DNA from 4 places in the Paenibacillus sp. NPDC056579 genome. Region 4 is predicted to be linked to each of the others. Evidence: riboswitches for the same ligand, from Rfam matches in the RefSeq annotation. Region 4 holds a riboswitch; each other region holds the start of a gene.

Region 1 (5,000 bases), on a different contig from region 4:
GGTATAATTTGCAGTATGACATGAGCGAGTTGGTCAAGAAGTACAACTTCGATACAAGCAAATTAAACCAAGCGATGCTGCAGCAATCGGTTAACTCATCAGATGGAAAGCTTTATTCGCTGCCATACAGCTCTGCCGAATGGGTGCTGGTGTATAACAAGGACATCTTCGATAAATTCGGCGTCAATTACCCTAAGCCGGGAATGACTTGGGATGAAGCCTATGATTTGGCCAAAAAGCTAACGCAGCAGGACGGGGACGTGACTTATAAGGGTTTCCAAGTTAATCCTTCCCATTACATGATGTGGAACCAGCTGTCGGAGCCCTCACTTGATCCTAATGACAATAAAGCCACTCTATCATCGGATAATTGGACCAAAATCACCAATAACATTAGGCGTTTTTATGATATACCCGGCAATCAGTTGGTCAAAACGAATGCTTTCGCCCAAGGGTCGATAGCTATGGCCATCGATACGGTCGATATCGTTACCAGATGGGCCAACGAGAACAAGAACCTGAACTGGGATTTCACCTCTGTTCCGGTGTTTCCGGAAGCCCCCAAATCCAAATTTCAGCCTCAAAGCACAGCCATGTTCATCACGAACCAGTCCAAGCATAAAGACCTTGCGTTCCAAGTGATCTCGTATATTTTATCGCCGGAAATGCAAATGAGGCTTTCCCGGCAAGGGTTGATGACCCCTTCAACGGATCCTTCGGTTCATCAGGCGTTCGGGCAAGACCTGCGGGAATTCCAGGGCAAGAACGTACAATCGATTTTTGCGTTGGAGAATGCCATGTCACCTTCCCGCAAACCGGGGTTAGCCTACATCTTTACGCATAATCAAATCGATTATGTGTGGAAGCCCTTAATTTTGCAGGAATCCAAAGACACCGTCACGGCGCTGCGAATGGCTAACGAGCTTGCCAATAAAGCAATTGCCAATACTAGAGCCGCAGAAGAAAAAGGAGGCTACAGCGAGGATCAATAACTGCGGATGAGCTTGCTTGCAGCTCAAGAATACCATAAGTTCAAACGCGGCTGCCTTTGCTGGCAGCCTCTTTCTGATTTCGGAGTTCCTTCGGAGCCAGTCATGCTTTTTTCAGCAGGTTCCCCAGCGAATTGTAGCCAAACGTTTCTACTGCATAGACCCTATTTCCGCTTCCATCCAGCTCCAAAGGAGTCCTTTTCTGACAAGTCGGTTCATTGCATCGTATTTCAATAGCATAGCAAATCGTATTTATCAAAAGCGTTGGTTTGCCCTAAATTGTTTGTTCGATTTTTTCAATTAATACCCAATTGATCCCTTCTTCTAGCTCAATATCTATTTCCTCTAGAAGCTTGAATCCTTCTTGTGCAATTCCTTCATCCATTCCGTATAATTCAAAATACCTCTCTTTGAACTGCGCGTACCAGAAGTATGCGCTGTAATAAATAATTGATTTTTCTAGAGAAAGTGAACCAACATTTCTCTTTATGCAGGTATAATACGCTCGCAGCTCATTTAATCTATCATCATCATAATTAGCAATGCAAAAGACCTGCATATTCTCATCAGAAATATAACTTTTTAATTCGTCTTCATTTAAAATTCTCATATCCACCGACCGGCTATCCTTTATTCAAACTATAAGAACAAATTTTAACACTGTTTACCTATGTTTTTTAGTGAATGCAACAAATCATCTTCTATCCATAATTTTTGCGGTTGCTTATTTCCTGTAAATCCTTCGCATATACCAAACTATTAGGAGAACAATCCCAACAATAATAGTTACCGTTGGATAGATAAATGGAAAAAAGAGGCTAGGCATGACATAAGCAATGTCGGATTTATATCCAATAAATGATGATGACTGAGATGATGCTTGGACCAGTTTCACTCCTAACAAGTACTTTCCACGATCACGATATGTAAATTGTTCTTCAGTTAGTCGGCCATCTTTATCCAAGTATAATATGTTCCATTTTTTGGCTCTGTGTATCCCCTCTTGTCCAATTGCCAGCATGTCTTCGGATTATAGCTATTGTTTCTTCATTACTTTTTTTATCAGTAACTTTTATTATATTTAGCCACGACAAGTAGTTGCTGAATTTTGTTATGTTTGGAAACAACCATGCTTCTGTTGGTGAGGATACTTCTTTTCCATTCACTCGAATGACGATTTTCATAATGTGTTTAGCTTCTTTGTCAAACTTGTTTAACACTGACTTTGGAGCTTCAATGCCAGTATCTTCAGTAAGTACTTCAATAATATTTTTGTTCCAGAAAATTGGCTTAGAAGGGTCATGTGCAAACGTGTTTGTTTTATCCGATTGATTATTTATGTTAATCATCTGATCTAATTGATATTTCGAATTGATGTATGCTTCCAATACACTCTCGCGAACCAGCAAGAACATCGGATAAACAGAAAACAAAATGAGTAAAATGCCGCTAACCGCTAGCAATGTGCCTCTTCTTTTTGACAACTGCAGCCACGTCCTAATCCAATACTTTCTTTTTTCTTTTTAATAACGTCACATAACTCATGATCGTGATCGTTACAAAATAAATCGTTGATGCCACTAACCCTAATTTCACAACAAGCGAAGTTAGGAAATTTAAATATAAATTATAAAACCAAGCTAATGCTGCGCCTGCTAGCAAATATAAAATGTATGAAACCGCTAGTCTCATGATTAAACGGTCAGCTAGTTTTGCAGTAACTTTATCTAACAAAAAGGCTGCTGGTGCCCCTATAACAATAAACACAGGTATACTGAAATAACAAAAAGCAACTAATAAAGAACCAAAGTCAAAAAGAGAGCCTCTGTAAACAAAGTAAAAACTCATAGATAACACAAAACATATCGAGGCAATTATCGAAGCGAGCACGTACTTAATGCAATTCACCTACATTCTTGTATAGCCATCGAGGTTTTCACCGTTATTTATAATCGAAGTCAGATTTAAAAAACACAAAAAAACCAACACTATCGGGCGGCCCGGCTGCCATCCCTTTTCCATGCTGATGCATGATGTAAGGCTTAGGCCCGTGGCTTTGCGTCCCTGCCTTTCGACAGGTTTGCCTTTTTCTGTTCAGTCGGTTTTAGTCCCAAAAATGAGACAGTGTCTTTAATCCTAATATCCAATATTCTACATTTAGTAGAAATGTCCTGCATTATTTTGTAGCTTTTTCAAATCTATGTCGAAAGTTGTAGGACCTCACAGCACAAAAAAGCGCCCCAACCGTCTCGCGGTCAAAACGCTCCTCTTCCTTCCCCTTCTAAATCTCGTACAAAAAGAACGCATAATCCGTCGGAACGCCAGGGTGTCCCTGCTGTCTGAGCATCGCGGTAATATTGCCGCGGTGGTACGTTCCGTGATTGCTCAAATGCTGGATAATATCCGCATAGCTCGCTTTCATTACCCCATATGTCGGGTGAGGGTACTCCTTCAGCGCATCCAAATCCTTGTCGGAGTAAAACGTACGATACTTTTCAGCCACCTCATGGTACAGCGCTTGAATGCCGTCCAGGCTAATTCCCTCTGTCGCTTCCGTAACTTGCTTGTCCAGCGCCAATATTTGCTCGAACGTACCGCCGCTCATAATATGCAGCCATCTGCTATCGATCCGGTAGATATGGACCAGCGCCTCCGCAATCGATGGAAAAATACTTTGGATAACGGACCGGTACGTCTCCTCCGGCAAAGCTTTCAAATGATTGATAATTCTATCGTTGGCCCACACGTGATATTCGAGCAGTTGGAGTGCTTTATGGCTCATTCTATTTCCTCCTTAAGGATAACTTAGTTTCTAGACCGATCATACAGCACCTTGACTGACAAAACCGGTCAGTGAAGCTACATCGATTCGTAATGCTGGACCAGCGCCGACGAGATAGCGACCATTCTTTCTTTCAGCATGGCCGGCTCAATAATCCGAATCGATTTTCCATACGATAACAGTGTATAAGGCAAATACGAAACTATGGATCTCTCATCGAGCTGAAAATGCGCCGTCGTCGCCGTCCGCTCCACTAAGACATGACCGAGCAGCCAATGCAGACACAGATCGTTGATCGCCTGCTCATACCCTTCTACCCGGATCGACAGCATCGTTTCCGGATTATCCATATCCGGCAGCAGCGTGTTTAGGAAAAACTGCCGTGCAGAAAAATCCACCGGCCGCTCGAATGCCGCCCCTGTACGTGACAACGAACGGATTCGATCCACACGGAAGCTGCGAATTTCCCGGCGGAGATAGCAGTAGGCTACGATGTACCATTTTCCTTTCCAGTAGACGATGCCGTAAGGATCGATCTCGCGCTGCTCGGAAGGGGGATTTGCCTTCATATAGTCCATGAGGAGAGTGGCTCCATTGGCAACGGATAGCTCGAGTTCCTGAAGAAACGTTTCCAGGGAGCCATCGGACGGAGGATTGATGACATCGAAACCGACGGTATGCCGGTTGATCTGGTGCAGCTGCTCTTCGTTGGTGTACTTTTTCAGCTTGCCAATGGCACGGTTCAACGCTTCACCAAAAGGATACCCTGCCTCCTCGGCGAACACGGCTGCATGAATGAGCGCTTTTTGCTCGTTAATATCGAAAAAAAGCGGAGCTTCGTTAAACTGCCCCAGCAAGCTGTAGCCTCCGTTATGACCGGAATCGGCGATGATCGGCACACCGCTCGCGCACAGCGCATCGATATACCGGTAGACGGTCCGGATATTGATCTCCAGCTCTTCCGCAAGCTGTTTGGCGGTGATGCGTTTGCGGGTCTTCAGTAACCATAGTATGGAAAGCATATTGTCGGCTTTGGACATGGCTTACGATATTCCTTCCTTTTCGAATAGACTGGCACATAATTTCATTTTATTTCCAGTGATGAGATTATTCAATCGTTTTAGAGGGATTTCGAATGATTACGGGCTCTTTTGCAGCTGTGTGAAAAAAGCGACGACAAACTCGCGGAACCTGCGGACAGCCAATGAATCATAGCGCCCTTCCTTCCA
Region 2 (5,000 bases), on a different contig from region 4:
GTCTCCTCACGACAGCCGCGGCGGAATTATGAGCACGCTGTCCGAAATGACGGAGATTATGGCGAGAGGCGGAGGAGTTGGCATCAACTTGTCTTCCTTGCGTCCTAGACGCGCAGTCGTCAAAGGAGTCAACGGATCTTCAAGCGGCGCCGTATCGTGGGGCGGACTGTTCAGCTATACGACCGGCTTGATCGAGCAGGGAGGAAGCCGGCGCGGCGCTTTGATGCTGATGATGAACGACTGGCATCCCGATGTTGTCGATTTCATCACCGTTAAGCAGACGATGGGACAAATTACGAATGCCAACTTGTCCGTATGTGTCAGCAATGGTTTTATGAAAGCCGTGAAGGAAGATTTGGACTGGGATCTCGTCTATCCCGATACGACGGATGCGGAATATGACGAGCTCTGGGACGGAGATTTGGACAAGTGGAAGAAGCTTGGCAAGAACGTGAATGTATACCGTACCGTAAAAGCTCGCGAGGTGTGGCATACCATCATTGAATCGGCATGGAAGTCAGCCGAGCCGGGCGTCGTCTTTATGGAGTATTACAACCAGATGTCCAACAGCTGGTACTTCAATCCGATCATTTGCACGAATCCGTGCGGCGAGCAGGGATTGCCGGCTTGGGGCGTATGTAATTTGTCCGCGATTAACTTGTCCAAGTTCTATGATGCCGAGAAGCATGACGTGGATTGGGATGAGCTGGGCAAAGTGGTTCGTTATTCGACTCGTTTTCTGGACAACGTTATCGATAAGACGCCTTACCATTTCGAAGAAAACCGGATCAACCAGCAGGGTGAGCGCCGCGTAGGCCTCGGAACGATGGGACTTGCCGAGCTTATGATTAAGCTGGAAATTCGTTACGGCAGCCCGGAGTCCCTTGTGTTCCTTGATCAGATCTACGGCTTCATGGCCAAAGAAGCTTATCTTGCTTCTGCCGAGATCGCATCGGAGAAAGGAAGCTTCCAGAAGTTCGAAGCGGACAAATTTTTGCAGAGCGGCTTCATGAAGAACATGACCAGCGTATATCCGGAAGTGGGCTCAGCGATCCAAAAGAAAGGAATGCGCAACGTCACGGTTATTACCCAAGCGCCTACGGGCAGCACGGGTACGATGGTTGGCACGTCTACCGGTATCGAGCCTTACTTTGCTTTTGAATATTACCGTCAAAGCCGTCTTGGCTTCGATAAGCAGTATGTTCCAATAGCTCAGCAATGGAAGGATGCTCACCCGGGCGAGGAGCTGCCGGAATATTTCATAACGGCGATGGATTTGTCGGCCGAGGATCATATTCGCGCCCAAGCCGCTATTCAGAAGTGGGTGGACAGCTCCATCTCCAAGACAGCGAACTGCCCTGCTGATTTCACCGTAGAGGAAACGAAAAATTTGTATGAGCTTGCGTTCGACCTGGGCTGTAAAGGTGTTACGATCTATCGCGACGGCAGCCGCGACGTACAAGTGCTGTCCACGGACAAGAAAGAAGATAAGGCCGATGCACAGACTAAAGGTGAAGCTGTGAAGGCGGAATCGAGTAAAGAGGATAGCACGAAGCAGGAGAGTCTTGCGGTAGCTACTACAGCAGCAACGGTTGCAGCTTCTTCCGAAATCAAACCGGGAGCGGTATTGGATAAGGAATACAAACGCCGTCCGCAAATATTGCGCGGTGCTACCTATAAATTCAACACACCGTTTGGCATGGCTTACATCACGATCAATGATATGAATGGCACGCCTAGCGAAATCTTTTTGAATGTCGGCAAAGCCGGCTCCGACGTATTCGCCATGTCGGAAGCGCTCGGACGCGTCATCTCGCTGTTCCTTCGCTACGGAGATCATGGCAACAAGGTACAGCTGCTGACCAAGCATCTGAAGGGCATCGGCGGTTCCGGCGCGATCGGCTTCGGCGCTAATCGCGTAGAATCTATTGCCGATGCAGTAGCGAAGGCACTGGAGATGCACGGCGACTTCTCCGACGAAGCGGACGCTTACGTGACGGCGACGCAGGAAGTCGTCATGGAGTCGACGGCGAAATACGCAGTGACTCGCCAATCGGCCACGTCGCTCGACTTGTGCCCGTCTTGCGGCAGCGCCTCGCTGATTAACAGCGAGGGATGCAAGAACTGCACCAACTGCGGCTACAGCCGTTGCAGTTAAGATAAAGAGAGGGGGAGGCCCCTCTCTTTTTTTCTCTTCTTTTTTATGTGAAATTCCAGAATTAATTAGAATTGTTTCATAATTCGTTAGACGGTTTGTTTCAGATTTTTTAGAATTTGATTTTATGCGTATTAGCATATGAAAATATATCAAGGCAGACGAGTGCTATTTTCGTCTGCCTATTTTATTAGTGATAAAGGATAGATAGCGGTATGACTAAATTACTCTTTGTGCCTGAATAGCTGAAGAAAGCTATTTTAAATTTGGGGACAGCTTTTTAATATTGAACTACAACTAAGAAGCAGTTGCCGATATGTATCGGCAGCAGCGTGTTGCTAACAGCCGATTCTATGAAAGGTTTTGAGTTCTCTTTAATATGTTTCCCATGCATGTACTTAGTAATTATTACTATATACGTCTATTGTCCTGCATCTTTCGACATAAGTTTTAAAAAAGTTACAAAATAATGCAGGACATTTCTACTAAATGTAGAATATTGGATAATAGTAGTAGAGACATTGTCTCATTTTTAGATTAAAACCGACTGAACAGAAAAAGGCAAACCTATCGAAAGATAGGGACGCAAAGCCACGGGCCTAAGACTTATGTCATGCATCAGCATGGATAAGGGATGGCAGCCGGGCCGCCCGATCGTGTTGGTTTTTTTGCGTTCAAAAAAGAACATTAGGGAGAAAAATGTAAAAGTATGGGGGTAAATGATGTGAGATTTAGCTTCAATATCATGACGAAAGTAGTATGTTTCTTTATGATGTTACAGTTCGCGCTTCCGTTGATCAGTCAATTGAATGTTATGGCATTAGCGGAGCAGCCGGATGAGATCAAAATAAACTTTCAGCCATCAGGTACACCGATGGTCCAGGACTACCTTCCTGATTATGGAGAAGTATTCGGATTGCAAAATGGCTACCAATATGGTTGGAATATTTCCCACACAGACGCAACCGTTGTTCGTTCTACTTATCAAGCGTCCGAGTTGAACTCTCACGTGCGCATTCGCCAAAACGGGTATTGGGAAATGAAACTGGACAATGGAAGTTATGAGGTTTCTGTAAGTGTGGGAGACGCCGTTTATTCGAGCAACAACACGTTGTTTGTTGAAGGAATCCCCTTTTTACAGCAGTCTGCTGTAAAAGGCGGAGAGCATTTAATAATTACGAAGCCAATTGATCTGAAAGATGGCAAGATAACTATCCGATCCGACGAATCGTCAGAAGGTCAAACTGCTATTCAGTTTATTGAAATTAAGAAGATCGGATCGACAATCCTGAAAGCAACAGCAATTCCTACTGATGATAACCCTACAATTGGTCCTCCACCAGAGGCGAAAAAAAATCCTGGGGATAAAGTGATTCTTTCTGGAAAGATGAACAACGAGCATAATTCGCCACCTTTTATCAGAGTAAGAGGTCTGCAGGAAGAAATTGAGCGGTATATGCAAGCTGGGGAAGAGCAGAGAGCAGAAGTACAATCAGATTACGAACGTAAAGCAACTCCATGCTCAAATTGCGATTCGGCAGGGCTCTTGAGAGCAATTGAAAACAGCACGCAGAATCCCGTAATAATCAAGGCAGGGCATCTAAATCTTGACTCTTCTATAACGTTAGGCTCTTCCTCGCGACCGGTTGTGCTTATAGCTAATGGCATTAATATGAACAGGAAATTAGATATTAATGTCACGGGCCTACTTATTGTAAAAGGAAACGTAAATGCGAATTCGGATGCAAACGTGTATATTCATGCTCCACGGGATAATGTCCTTATAAGTGGAGGGAGTCTTTGGGTCGAGGGGAATTTTCACCTAAATAATAACTCCATTTTAAAAGTAGATGATCAGCTTTTTGCCAGAACGTTAATTTATAACAACGGTTTACTTGATGTTCAGGCTAAGACTTTATGGATATCCGATAAACTTCATATTAATACCAAAGTGCAAATGCAAGTCGAGGATGAGATGGTGATCGGCGATCTTGTATCGAATAACGAAACGGCCACCATTACCATACGAAAGGGAGACTTATTTATACATAACAATGTTCATGTCAACAACCACTTGGAAATCAAGACAGGCGGATGGTTTGCAATGGGAGGAGATATGACGGCAAATAAGCGGCCAATCATACAAACAGGAAACGATGGACAGACCCAATTAAAATATACATTGCATGGTCTAAAGGCTAAGTATTACAGCGAAGGAAGCTTTAAAGGCAATGTGTATACGAAGGTAGACGAGACGATTGATTTGAACAGCAGGCCGATCTTTCCGGTGGAAGGGTTTAACGATCGTGACTTCTCCGTCATATGGTCTGGCCAAGTTGAACCTCAGTACAGCGAAAACTATAAATTTGAAGTGGATACAAGAGGAGCTGTAAAACTATGGGTTGATGATCAATTGCTATTAGAACGCTGGGACGAGCGTTACCAGGGCCGTTTATCCGGGAACATTAATCTGGAAGCTGGTAAGCGGCACAATATTCGTATGGAGTATTCCAGTACAGATAGTAATCCAAAGGCAACCCTTTATTGGGAGAGTACCTCTCAAAGAAGAGAAGTTGTCCCTCAAAATCGATTATACCCGTTTGCTACGCCTGTCATTACCGCAATTCCTACGGAAACGGGGATCGTACTCCGATGGACACCTATTTTTAATGCGGATGGCTATGAGCTGGAAATAGACGGGACGTTGCATTCACTGGGTAACCTAACCGAATACAACTACGATAATTTGGAATCGGGGACCCTTCATTCATTCCGAATACGTGCAAATAGTGGTGATTTGATCGGGCAATGGTCTCCAATTGTTCCCGTTTGGACTCTGCCGGAT
Region 3 (5,000 bases), on a different contig from region 4:
TCATCTGGACGGGTACCGGGTATTTCTCGCCATCGCCAAGACAGGCAGCTTCTCCCGAGCGGCGGAAGCGCTGTATATTACTCAGCCGGCGGTAAGCCATTCGATGAAGCAGCTCGAGGAAAAGCTGGGCGGGCCGCTGTTCTTCCGCACATCCCGCGGGGTGAAGCTGACGGTGGAAGGAGAGGTGCTGCTGCGCTATGTCGATCAGGCCTTCAGCCTTCTGACGGAAGCGGAACGGAAATTGACCGAGATGCACCAAATGCTTGGAGGCGTCGTCCATATCGGAGCCAACGATACGCTGTGCAAGCATATTTTGCTTCCTTACCTCGAGCGGTTCCACAAGCAATATCCCGATGTAAAGCTGCATATTACGAACCGGACCTCTCATGAGACGATCAAGCTGCTAAAAGAAGGCAAGATCGATTTCGGCATCATCAATTTACCGGCAGAAGATCCGCAGCTGACCATTCGTCCGTGGAAGCCGCTGCACGATATCTTTATCGCAGGAGCAAGCTTCGGGCATTTAAAGGACCAGCCGGTCTCCGCCGCCGAACTGGCCGCCTACCCAATCATCATGCTGGAAAAAGACAGCAGCATGCGCAGCTATATCGACCGGTATTTTCATAGCCAGCAGGTGCGGCTCGTTCCCGAGTTCGAGCTGGGCAGCATGGATCTGCTCATCCAATTCGCCAAAACCGGCCTAGGCATTTCCTGCGTTACGGCGCAATTCGCCGAGGATGAGCTTTCCTCCGGCGAGCTGTTCGCCCTGCAGCTGGAGCCGCCCATACCGCCCCGGCATATCGGGATCGTGACGTTAAAGGACGTCCCGCTATCTTTTGCAGCCAGAACGATGCTCGATCTTTGTCTGCAGCAGTAAGCGCAGTCCGACAAAGCAGGTCCAGCGCTTTTTTCTCCATAAAAAAAGCACCCCCTACTGCCCGTTCGTGCAGTAAAGCATGCTTTATTCGAAGATTCTATCGTGGTTAGAAAACCTATCGTTATGCTCCGGTTCGAGGCTTGGCGGGATCGCAATTCGGTCGTTTGACTCCTGCCGTCTGCGCCAGCTTCGTCAAATAATAGCACAGCTCGCGGGCCATATGGTCCGCTATTAGAGGCTGTACCGTACCTAGCATTTCTTTGCTCAGAGCCAGCTCCTCCAGCTCCCGCAAAAACTCGCGGAACAGCGCCGACTCCAGCTCAACTTCCTTATGAAAACGGGACAATGCCGGAAAATCATGCAGATTCGTTCTCATATATCCTGCCAGCTCGATAGCTTTTACATAAAAATCGGTAAAATGCGCCTCGAACGTCCTGCTCATCTCAATCAGCCGTTTTTCCGTTATATCAAGCTCTGCTGCAATGATACCGGCATGACCTGACGTATCCGAGAGCCAGATCAAATGATGGTGCACTTCGTCAAATACGGGCGGCGTTTCCCCTTCCAGCAAGAAGGGCAGCACCCTCAAATATTCCTCAACCTCATTCACCATATGGTTCAAGAAAGTGGGGGAAAGCTGAATGCCTATGCGGCCTGCAAGCGAGCGTTCCAGCAGATGAAGCTTGAAGAGCCGGATCTCCTGGGCTTTTTGAAATGCCGCCTGATTCAGTTCCATCATTTGGGATACACCATCATGCTGCCTTGCCCGCTCCAGCAATCGATCGAAAGCGGCTATAAAGCAGCTTGTGCGCTCTATTTCTTCCTGTTCGTTCGGGGCGAGCGCATTGAAGATGAAGCGGGCATGATCGCCAAGCACTTGAAGCCAAAACCGATGTTCGAACAAGGCGGCCGAGCCATAGTCGGACTGGTCCACGGTTGCACTCCTCCCATAGGCAGCTTGTATCCGGCATACCTAGTTACTTGGCGTGTTTCCGGATCATAGGCATTTGTCATGATTTCTACTCCTATGCAAGGTATGCTCAATCATCCGGCTCGGTGCATAACCGCTAATCCTTGATCCCTACGTCGTTTGAGCAACAAGCGCTATCATCGCTTTTATTAGGCTAAACGTCTTGCTTCGGCACGACAGCTCAAGTAGTCATACAGACTTAAGAACAAGTCATTGACAAAATCGCACCGGAACGAAAATTTCACTTCGCCGCGCCAGTAAAACGTCAGCAAATGGCTGTTTTTGCCCATCACCATCTCTACATCCCAGCATGGATTGTGCAGATCGAACACTTCCTGGTTTATAAACATTTTAGGGCCTTCATTCGACAAATAGACTCCGATCAGATTGCTGCCGATTTTTGTGAAAAAGCCTTGTCTGGTCATAAACTCCCGTTCTTCGTTCGACATGATCTCTCTCCTTCCTTTGATTGTGTGTACTCGAAACATGAGAAAAAACTCCTCGTCACCTAGGCGGGAGTCCGCTATATATGCGTATCACCGTTCCTTCGGCAGCTGGCTGGCAGGTTTGCTCCTGAGAAGATCCTTAGCCCCTTTAGCTTTGCGTCGCAGGCTTTCGCCTGTTTTGCCTTTTTCGAGTTCGAAATTTGTCAATTCGTGTAATGAAATACGACAAGAATAGCATATAAGATAGGACCAATGGAATACATAATTCAAATTTCCTATTTTTGTTCCGTTTCTACGGACTTAAGACTCATTTTGTATAAAATTTGTCCTCTGTAGTAAAACCATGTACCCGCTAGCGTAATAACAGCCATAGTCGTAAATAAGGACGGACCGCCCCAATGAGTAAGAAGAACGCCCCCCACCAACGGACCTACAAAATGCCCGACATTGTTAAACGACTGAGCTCCGAAATAGGTCCCTCTCATCCCCTCCGGCGCCAATTGGTCGACGAGCACGTTCGCTTGAGGGTAATTGAGAATTTCACCCAACGTGAAAAAGAACATCGATACCATAAAGCCGAACCAGCCTGCGGATACGGCAAAACCGATATCTCCGACGGCGAACAATACATTGCCTGCGGTAATAGCAACCATCGGCCCCCAGCGTTCGAACATCCGCGACAGCGGCACTTGAAACAAGACGACGACAACCGCATTCAAGCTCATCAGCATGGCGAACAGCGCCGCGCCGCCTGCTACATTTTGCTCCACATATTGCGATAAAGTCACCGTCATTTGGGCATACCCGATAGCCCCCATTATCGATCCGCCGATATAATAACGGAACACCCGGTCCGCACGTACGACATTCCAGGAGGACTTTATCGTTATGTCGCTCCGTTTCTCCCCCTCAATCCGCTTGATTCCGAATCGCAGCAGCAGCACGTACAATCCGATCGCATACAGCAAGTAAATCAAGCCTGTAGCCATGAATGGAAGCCAAACCTCCATTGTGCTGAAAAAAGCGCCAAGCAGTGGACCCACCGCCACACCAACGTTGATGGCAATGTAGCGCAAGGAAAATACTTTCAGCCTTTTTTCACGCTCCGTTACATCGGCCATCAGTGCTTGAGACACCGGCTCATACAAGGAGCGGCATAGTCCGTTCAGCATATTCAGCAGCATGAAGGCAAGCGGAGACTTGACCATCGCGAATCCTCCAAAAACGACGACCCAGCCGGACAAGGCGAACAGCATGATCGTTTTGCGCCCCAGCCTGTCCGACAAAGCGCCGCCGACAAATCCGCCGACGGTAGCCGCCAATGGGCCCAGGCCAACGATCAAGCCTATAAGGACGGGGTTTATATGCGATTGTTTCGATAAGTAAATGGCCAGAAAAGGCATACTCATGGATGAAGCGGTTCGGGCGAGGATCGTGCCTAGCAGAAGAACATGAACGATAGGATGATAGTCTTGCAAAAAGCGGAGTAAACGCTGCATACGGTGTGCCCCTTTACGGTAAATCTAGTACGTCCGTTTTATTTACCATAGGTAAATAAATAAAAAGATTTTCCCATTATACTGCAAACCGCTGTTTTTGTCTTTACAAAAAAGTTAGCCGCTTCCCCTATCTTTACACACAAAAAAAGCCCGGCTGCTTGCGCCAGGCTTCTCGGTTTCTGTCATGGATTCGTCGTATCAACGCTGAATCACGATTTTTTGATATATTTCGCCGCTTTCTCGATAGCTTCGTCTTCCGTGGCTCCGGTTACATACCTTCCGTTAATGAAGATAAATGCAAACCGCGAGCAAGGTCCGCAGTACGATTTGCAGCCGATCTTGATCTCCGTACCGGGAGCCAGCTTCTGAAGCTTCGGTACAGCCGTCTTCATTTTCATATGCTTGCATTTATCGCAGACGCGAATATCGTTCGCCATAGTAAACCAAATCCTTTCCTATCGCAAAACGGCTTAGTGGTCCCCGTGATTGCCCTTGCTAGGATTGGTTACGGCGAAGCCTTCTTCCGGCGTATAGAAATAGTCGATGCGTACTCCGTCCAGCAGCGGCTCGTCTTTTTTCAAAATCACGTCGATGCCTTTGTCCGTGCTTACCACTTCATCCTCTTCCGTCGGAGTGTCCAAGCTCATGCCATAGTGGGCGTGGTCTCCATGGCTGTGAGTAATATAAACGCGGAGCTTCAATTCTTTGTTCTCTTCTTTTTCCAGTTCAGCCAACAGCATTTTGGCCGCATTGCGCGAAATTTTGCAGTTCATTGTCGGTGACATCTCCCACTGTAGGTTTTCTCCTTATTGTAAAGAAACCTGTCCGGGAAAGCAACCCGCAAGCCGCCGTTAATAAGAATTGTGATGTACTAGACGCTCGACGATATTCAAATCCAACTCGCCCGTTACAATCGGATTCGCCCAGCGGCCCTTCGTATCCGGCCCCAGGTGGTAGTCGTGAATTGATGTCGTGTCCTTGAGCATATTGCCCGTCAATACGCATACGGCTGTCTCCTCGCGATCTATAGCCCCTTGCTCCACCAGCTTCCGTACCCCTGCAACCGAAGCCGCGGAAGCAGGCTCGCAGCCGATGCCGCACTGGTCGACGCACGCTTTGGCATCCATGATCTCCTCATCCGAGACGGATATCGTAACCCCGTTCGTTTGCTCTATTGTGTATGAGAGCGCCTTTTTCCAGCTGGGCGG
Region 4 (5,000 bases):
CGAGTCCAGGCTTAATAATTCGTAAATTCAGGTCCTGTATAATCCGAAGGAATAACAATCTCGCCGGATTTGATTTTTTCTGCGAACGCAGCGATTTTATCCTTCACGTCTTGTGGAACATTAGGTGACAGAGCAAGCCGAACGGCATCCGGATTCTCAAGTCCGATTTTTTTCACGGTATTCGGCTTCCAGGTTCCCTCGGTCAAATCTTTAATCGCTCCGTAAACCGTCAAGCTGGCGTCCGAAATAGCAGATCCGATGAACACATCTGGAGCATCGGCATAGTAATCGCGAACGTTAGCGAATTGATATACGCCATTCTCGCGAGCTGCCTCCGTAACACCGGAACGAGCCGTATTCAGCATTGTGAAGATCATATCCGATCCTGCGTTAATTTGAGCTTGCGCAACTCGTTTCGCCAGAGGGGCATCTTCCTGATTGCCTGTAAACGTAGTGAGCAGCTTTGCGTTAGGGTTTGTGTATTTCACACCGTCGGCATAGGCTGCGCGTCCCAACAGACCAGGGCCTACGCGTGCACCGGAAATATGCGAAACCACGTTTGTTTTGGTCAACAATCCTGCCGCAGCGCCCGCAAGCCATGCGGATTCTTCCTGCTTCACCTGATAGCTGGACAGGTTATCGCCGGTCAAATTCGTTTGAGTGTTAACAAATTTAATTTTTGGATATTCTTTGGCTACCAGCTTCACAGCTTCCGAGCTTTGTCCTGCATGGGCAATGATCATATCCGGCTTTTTCTTAGCCAGTTTTCTCAGCTCATCCGCAATTTTAGCTGTATCATGCGGGATATTTTCCACAAACGTCGCTTTGATTCTGAAATCCTTTTCCGCCTTCTTCAAACCGGTATAAGCGGATTCCATAAAACCGCCGTCCTTGGAGGAACCTGGAATCAACAAGGCGACTTTTGCTTTTTTATTATTGGTGTGTGACGGGTCCTTGCTAGCTTCTGCAGTAGACAAACCGGATGAAAATACAAGTGCCATCGCCAAGCTCGACAAAGCCAATTTCGAAAGAAGTTTTCTCAAGATGTACCCCTCGTTTCCAATTAGTAGTTTTGTCCGGACAAATCAGAGAATAAACTAGACTTCATTTTTTGTCAAATTATGCCGAAAAGAAATATGGGGAATAAATCCAAAATTCGTGTAGTGGCGCCGCCTACAGACCTATTCCTGCAAAATCATCCATGACAAACGCACTAAATTCCGACATTCCGGTACGCAAAGTAAGTATTTAGTTTTAGTAAAGAGGTCTTGTTTTTTTCAAAATGCTATATTATACTTTGGCAAAAAGATACACCCGGAATTACGATAAAGGCAAACTTCTCGAAAGAGAAGGACGCAAAGCTACGGGCCTAAGGATTTGATCTATGGCAGCCGGGCCACCGAAAATTGGGGGGGCGTCCATCCCTTTTTTTGGGGGTGGACTTTTTTTATTTCACATTATCTCAGGTGGGGGATGCTTGGAGCATGAAGTATATCCGAAATTTGCGAATCAAAACGAAAATTGGGGGAATGCTTGGACTTTCCATTGTGTTCCTGCTCATTATCGGCATTACAGGCTATCTTGTTATGGACAAAATGGCTAGCAATGCCCGTGCTATGTACGAGGAAACTTTAATCCCGAACAGTCTCGTTGAGGGACTGCTGTTCGGAAATTCGCAAATGGATTCATTGCAGCTTGAATTGCTGCTGGCCAAAGACGAAGCGATCATTAAGCAAATCCAAGATCAAATAGTCCAGACTCGCGACAAAAATCAGGCGACTCGAAAAACGCTCGAGCAGATTACATTATCTCCGAGGGCACAAGAGCAGTACAAAAACTTCATCGACTTAATCCCGAAAAACAACGAAGCGAAGAAGAAAGTCGACGACTTGGCAGTTGCCAATCAGAAAGAAGCGGCGCATAAAGAGTATGTGAATTCGTTCAAGCCGATTCGTGCGGAAATGATCAAGAGCCTGGAGAACGTTGTTAAGTTCAACGAAGAAGACGCAAAAGTCTTTTACGAGAAAAGCATTGAAAGCTCCAAGATGGCTACCTCCATCATCGTTATCGCAACGCTGCTAGCCGTCGTTTTATGCTCCTTGATCGGATATGGCATTGCCAATATGATCACAAGACCTGTCCGCAGCATCCAGCAATTGATGGCCAAAGCGCAGGACGGGGATTTAACCGTAAACGCTGCATACCAATCCAAAGACGAAATCGGTCTTCTCTCGAAGGATTTCAATGGAATGATCGGAAGCTTGAGAGAAATCATCGCGAAGATCGTCCTTGAGTCGCAAAACTTGTCCGCAAGCTCGGAGCAATTGGCAGCGAGCTCCGAACAATCCACCCAGACTACTCATCACGTTGTTGCGGCCATTCAGGACATTGCCGGAGGCGCGGATCAGCAGCTGCAGAGCACTACCGAAAGCGTACGAGCTATGGAAGAGATGGCGACCGGTATTAACCGGATTGCAGAATTCTCGGGCAATGTATCAGCCATGTCCATGGAGGCTTCCAAAGAAGCTGAAGAAGGCAATATTTCGATTCAGAAAGCAATGTCCCAAATGGACTTAATCCGCGAGTCGGTCAATGATTCATCCAAGGTTGTCAATCAATTGGGCACACGTTCCAATGAAATCGGTCAAATCGTCGATGTAATTACCGATATTTCGATGCAGACGAATTTGCTTGCATTGAATGCCGCGATTGAAGCCGCTCGGGCCGGCGAGCACGGAAGAGGCTTTGTCGTCGTAGCCGACGAGGTCCGGAAGCTGGCGGAGCAGTCGAGACAATCGGCGGAACAGATAGCGGAGATCATCCAGCAAATTCAAGGCGAGACTCGCTCCGCGGTGATCGCCATGGAAAAAGGCAGCCGAGAAGTCGAGCAAGGCACCGTGATCATGCAGGAAGCCGGCGAAGCGTTCCGCAACATATTGAACGCTGTACAGCAGGTCGCTTATCAGATGCAGGAGGTTTCTGCCGCTTCCGAGGAAATGTCGGCAGGCACCGAGGAAATTACCGCTTCGCTCCACGACATGAGCAGCATTACGGAAGCCGCCTTCTCCAAGACGGAGAGCGTAGCAGCAGCTTCGGAAGAACAATTGGCTACTATGGAAGAAATAGCGGAATCCGTCAACGCCTTGACACGGATGGCCCAAGAGCTGCATGAAATCACCTTGCGTTTTAAAAGCTGATAGCCCCCCGTTTACCGGAGGCTGTAAAACAGAAGACCGCCGTTGGAATGAACCAACGGCGGTCTTTCGCTATTACAAGATCTTGTTCCACTGCTTACGGCTATGTGCATCCATCGCGTTAATGTCTACGATCTCGCATCGTCTGCCCTCGATATCGGATATCAAATATCTGCCGGGTGCCGGGGATTGCAAGTGCTCGTGCAAATTCCTCAGCGCTAATGTCATCGGCCCCAGCGTCGTCTCCACTTTCCATATCCATAGAGCCGGCTTCTGCTGAATTTTCTCGATATGAGTAATTCTCGGAATCAAATACCTTAGATTGAGCTCCCTCTCCGCTTCCTCCCTGCTCGCTAGTTCGAGCTCTTGAAGGCTGCGGATAATCCCGATCTCCTCCTCCTTCGGGTTGCGGACCGAGATATATTCCGTCGGTTTGGAGAAGGGGTACGTCCGGTATAGGAGCACCTCCGGATACTCCACACCTTCGATAACGGCTTGAAGTACGCCTCCCGGACTGCGTCCCAGCCACACGTTGTGGCTGTCGAGTAACACAATCTCATATGGATCGCGCTCGCGCATTAGCTCTGCACCCCCTTGATCTTGGACAGCTCACGCTGTGCTTCCACCAGCTTAAAGTAAGCGCCTTGTTTATCCAGCAGCTGCTCGTGGGTTCCGATCTCGACAATTTGTCCTTTATCCAGCACGACGAGTCTATCCGCATTGCGCAGCGTAGACAATCGGTGAGCGATAGCGAATGTCGTTCTCCCTTTGACCAGTCGGGATATCGCCTCCTGAATTTGCCGCTCCGTCTCCGTATCTACGGAAGCCGTAGCCTCGTCAAGGATCAAGATGCGGGGATCGTGAACGATAGCTCTCGCGATCGCAATCCGCTGCTTCTCCCCTCCCGAGAGCCGATGGCCCCGCTCGCCGACCTTCGTGTCGTAACCGTCCGGCAGCCTGACGATGAAATCATGGGCGTTGGCGATCTTCGCCGCCCTCATGATTTCTTCCGGCGTAGCGTCCGGCTTGGAATAAGCGATGTTCTCGGTAATCGTCCCGTCGAACAGGAATGTTTCCTGCAGCACGACGCCGATCTTCTTGCGAAGATCCTCCTGCTTGATCTTCTTCAACGGCACGCCGTCTATGGTAATGGTGCCTTGATTCGGATCGTAAAACCGGCAGATCATATTGATCAGCGTCGATTTCCCCGCTCCGGAATGCCCCACCAGTCCGATCATCTCTCCCGGAGCGACGTTCAAGTCGATATTCTTCAATACGGGATGATGCGCTTCGTATCCATAGGATACCTGGTTCAGCACGACGCGTCCTTCAACCCAGTCCATCGATACCGGCTCCAGATCGTCCGGCACATCGGACGGAGTGTCCATAATTTCGAATACGCGGTCGGCGGCAGCCATCGCTCGGCTGGTCCAGTTCAGCGCCTGGCTGAACCATTGCAGCGGTCCGAACAGCATGCCGAGATAAGCGGAAAAGGCCATCAGTGTACCGAGCGATATTTCGTCCCGCAGCACCATCCAGCCCCCGAAATACCAGACGAGAATAGCGCCGGATGTGGATATTAGCGCGAACAGCGGGAATACCCCTTGCCACATGCCGTCGGCACGAATATTTTGCACGACAAGCTCCTTGTTGGCATCGCCGTACCGCGACATCTCCGTAGGCTCTTGGCCGAAGGCCTTTACGACACGAATACCTTGAAGAGCGTCGCCTACGAGCATATTCAGGCGGTTGATCGCCCGCCAATGACGATACCAGCGGGAGCGGATCGTCGGCCAAATGATCATG

Evidence for each region. Region 4 has a riboswitch for cyclic di-GMP ahead of ACFQ88_RS01050 (methyl-accepting chemotaxis protein). Riboswitches for the same ligand answer to the same signal wherever they lie in the genome.
Region 1: another riboswitch for cyclic di-GMP. It lies ahead of ACFQ88_RS34045 (hypothetical protein); the one in region 4 lies ahead of ACFQ88_RS01050 (methyl-accepting chemotaxis protein).
Region 2: another riboswitch for cyclic di-GMP. It lies ahead of ACFQ88_RS10710 (fibronectin type III domain-containing protein); the one in region 4 lies ahead of ACFQ88_RS01050 (methyl-accepting chemotaxis protein).
Region 3: another riboswitch for cyclic di-GMP. It lies ahead of ACFQ88_RS10105 (hypothetical protein); the one in region 4 lies ahead of ACFQ88_RS01050 (methyl-accepting chemotaxis protein).

The regions. Positions count from the first base shown of each region.
Region 1 covers NZ_JBHTVD010000013.1:184,260-189,259, forward strand. The annotation lists gene ACFQ88_RS34030 (ABC transporter substrate-binding protein) at 1-992, shown strand, start outside; gene ACFQ88_RS34035 (hypothetical protein) at 1,264-1,605, opposite strand; gene ACFQ88_RS34040 (hypothetical protein) at 1,946-2,473, opposite strand; gene ACFQ88_RS34045 (hypothetical protein) at 2,487-2,879, opposite strand; cyclic di-GMP riboswitch class I at 2,981-3,084, opposite strand; gene ACFQ88_RS34050 (DinB family protein) at 3,271-3,771, opposite strand; gene ACFQ88_RS34055 (helix-turn-helix transcriptional regulator) at 3,849-4,811, opposite strand; gene ACFQ88_RS34060 (LysR family transcriptional regulator) at 4,911-5,000, opposite strand, start outside.
Region 2 covers NZ_JBHTVD010000002.1:692,755-697,754, forward strand. The annotation lists gene ACFQ88_RS10705 (adenosylcobalamin-dependent ribonucleoside-diphosphate reductase) at 1-2,158, shown strand, start outside; cyclic di-GMP riboswitch class I at 2,706-2,809, shown strand; gene ACFQ88_RS10710 (fibronectin type III domain-containing protein) at 2,865-5,000, shown strand, end outside.
Region 3 covers NZ_JBHTVD010000002.1:569,437-574,436, reverse strand. The annotation lists gene ACFQ88_RS10115 (LysR family transcriptional regulator) at 1-877, shown strand, start outside; gene ACFQ88_RS10110 (DUF2935 domain-containing protein) at 999-1,811, opposite strand; gene ACFQ88_RS10105 (hypothetical protein) at 1,997-2,296, opposite strand; cyclic di-GMP riboswitch class I at 2,394-2,486, opposite strand; gene ACFQ88_RS10100 (MDR family MFS transporter) at 2,569-3,792, opposite strand; gene ACFQ88_RS10095 (YuzB family protein) at 4,002-4,229, opposite strand; gene ACFQ88_RS10090 (iron-sulfur cluster assembly accessory protein) at 4,263-4,565, opposite strand; gene thrC (threonine synthase) at 4,644-5,000, opposite strand, start outside.
Region 4 covers NZ_JBHTVD010000001.1:194,876-199,875, reverse strand. The annotation lists gene ACFQ88_RS01055 (BMP family protein) at 12-1,043, opposite strand; cyclic di-GMP riboswitch class I at 1,321-1,404, shown strand; gene ACFQ88_RS01050 (methyl-accepting chemotaxis protein) at 1,485-3,197, shown strand; gene ACFQ88_RS01045 (DUF1854 domain-containing protein) at 3,270-3,773, opposite strand; gene ACFQ88_RS01040 (ABC transporter ATP-binding protein) at 3,773-5,000, opposite strand, start outside.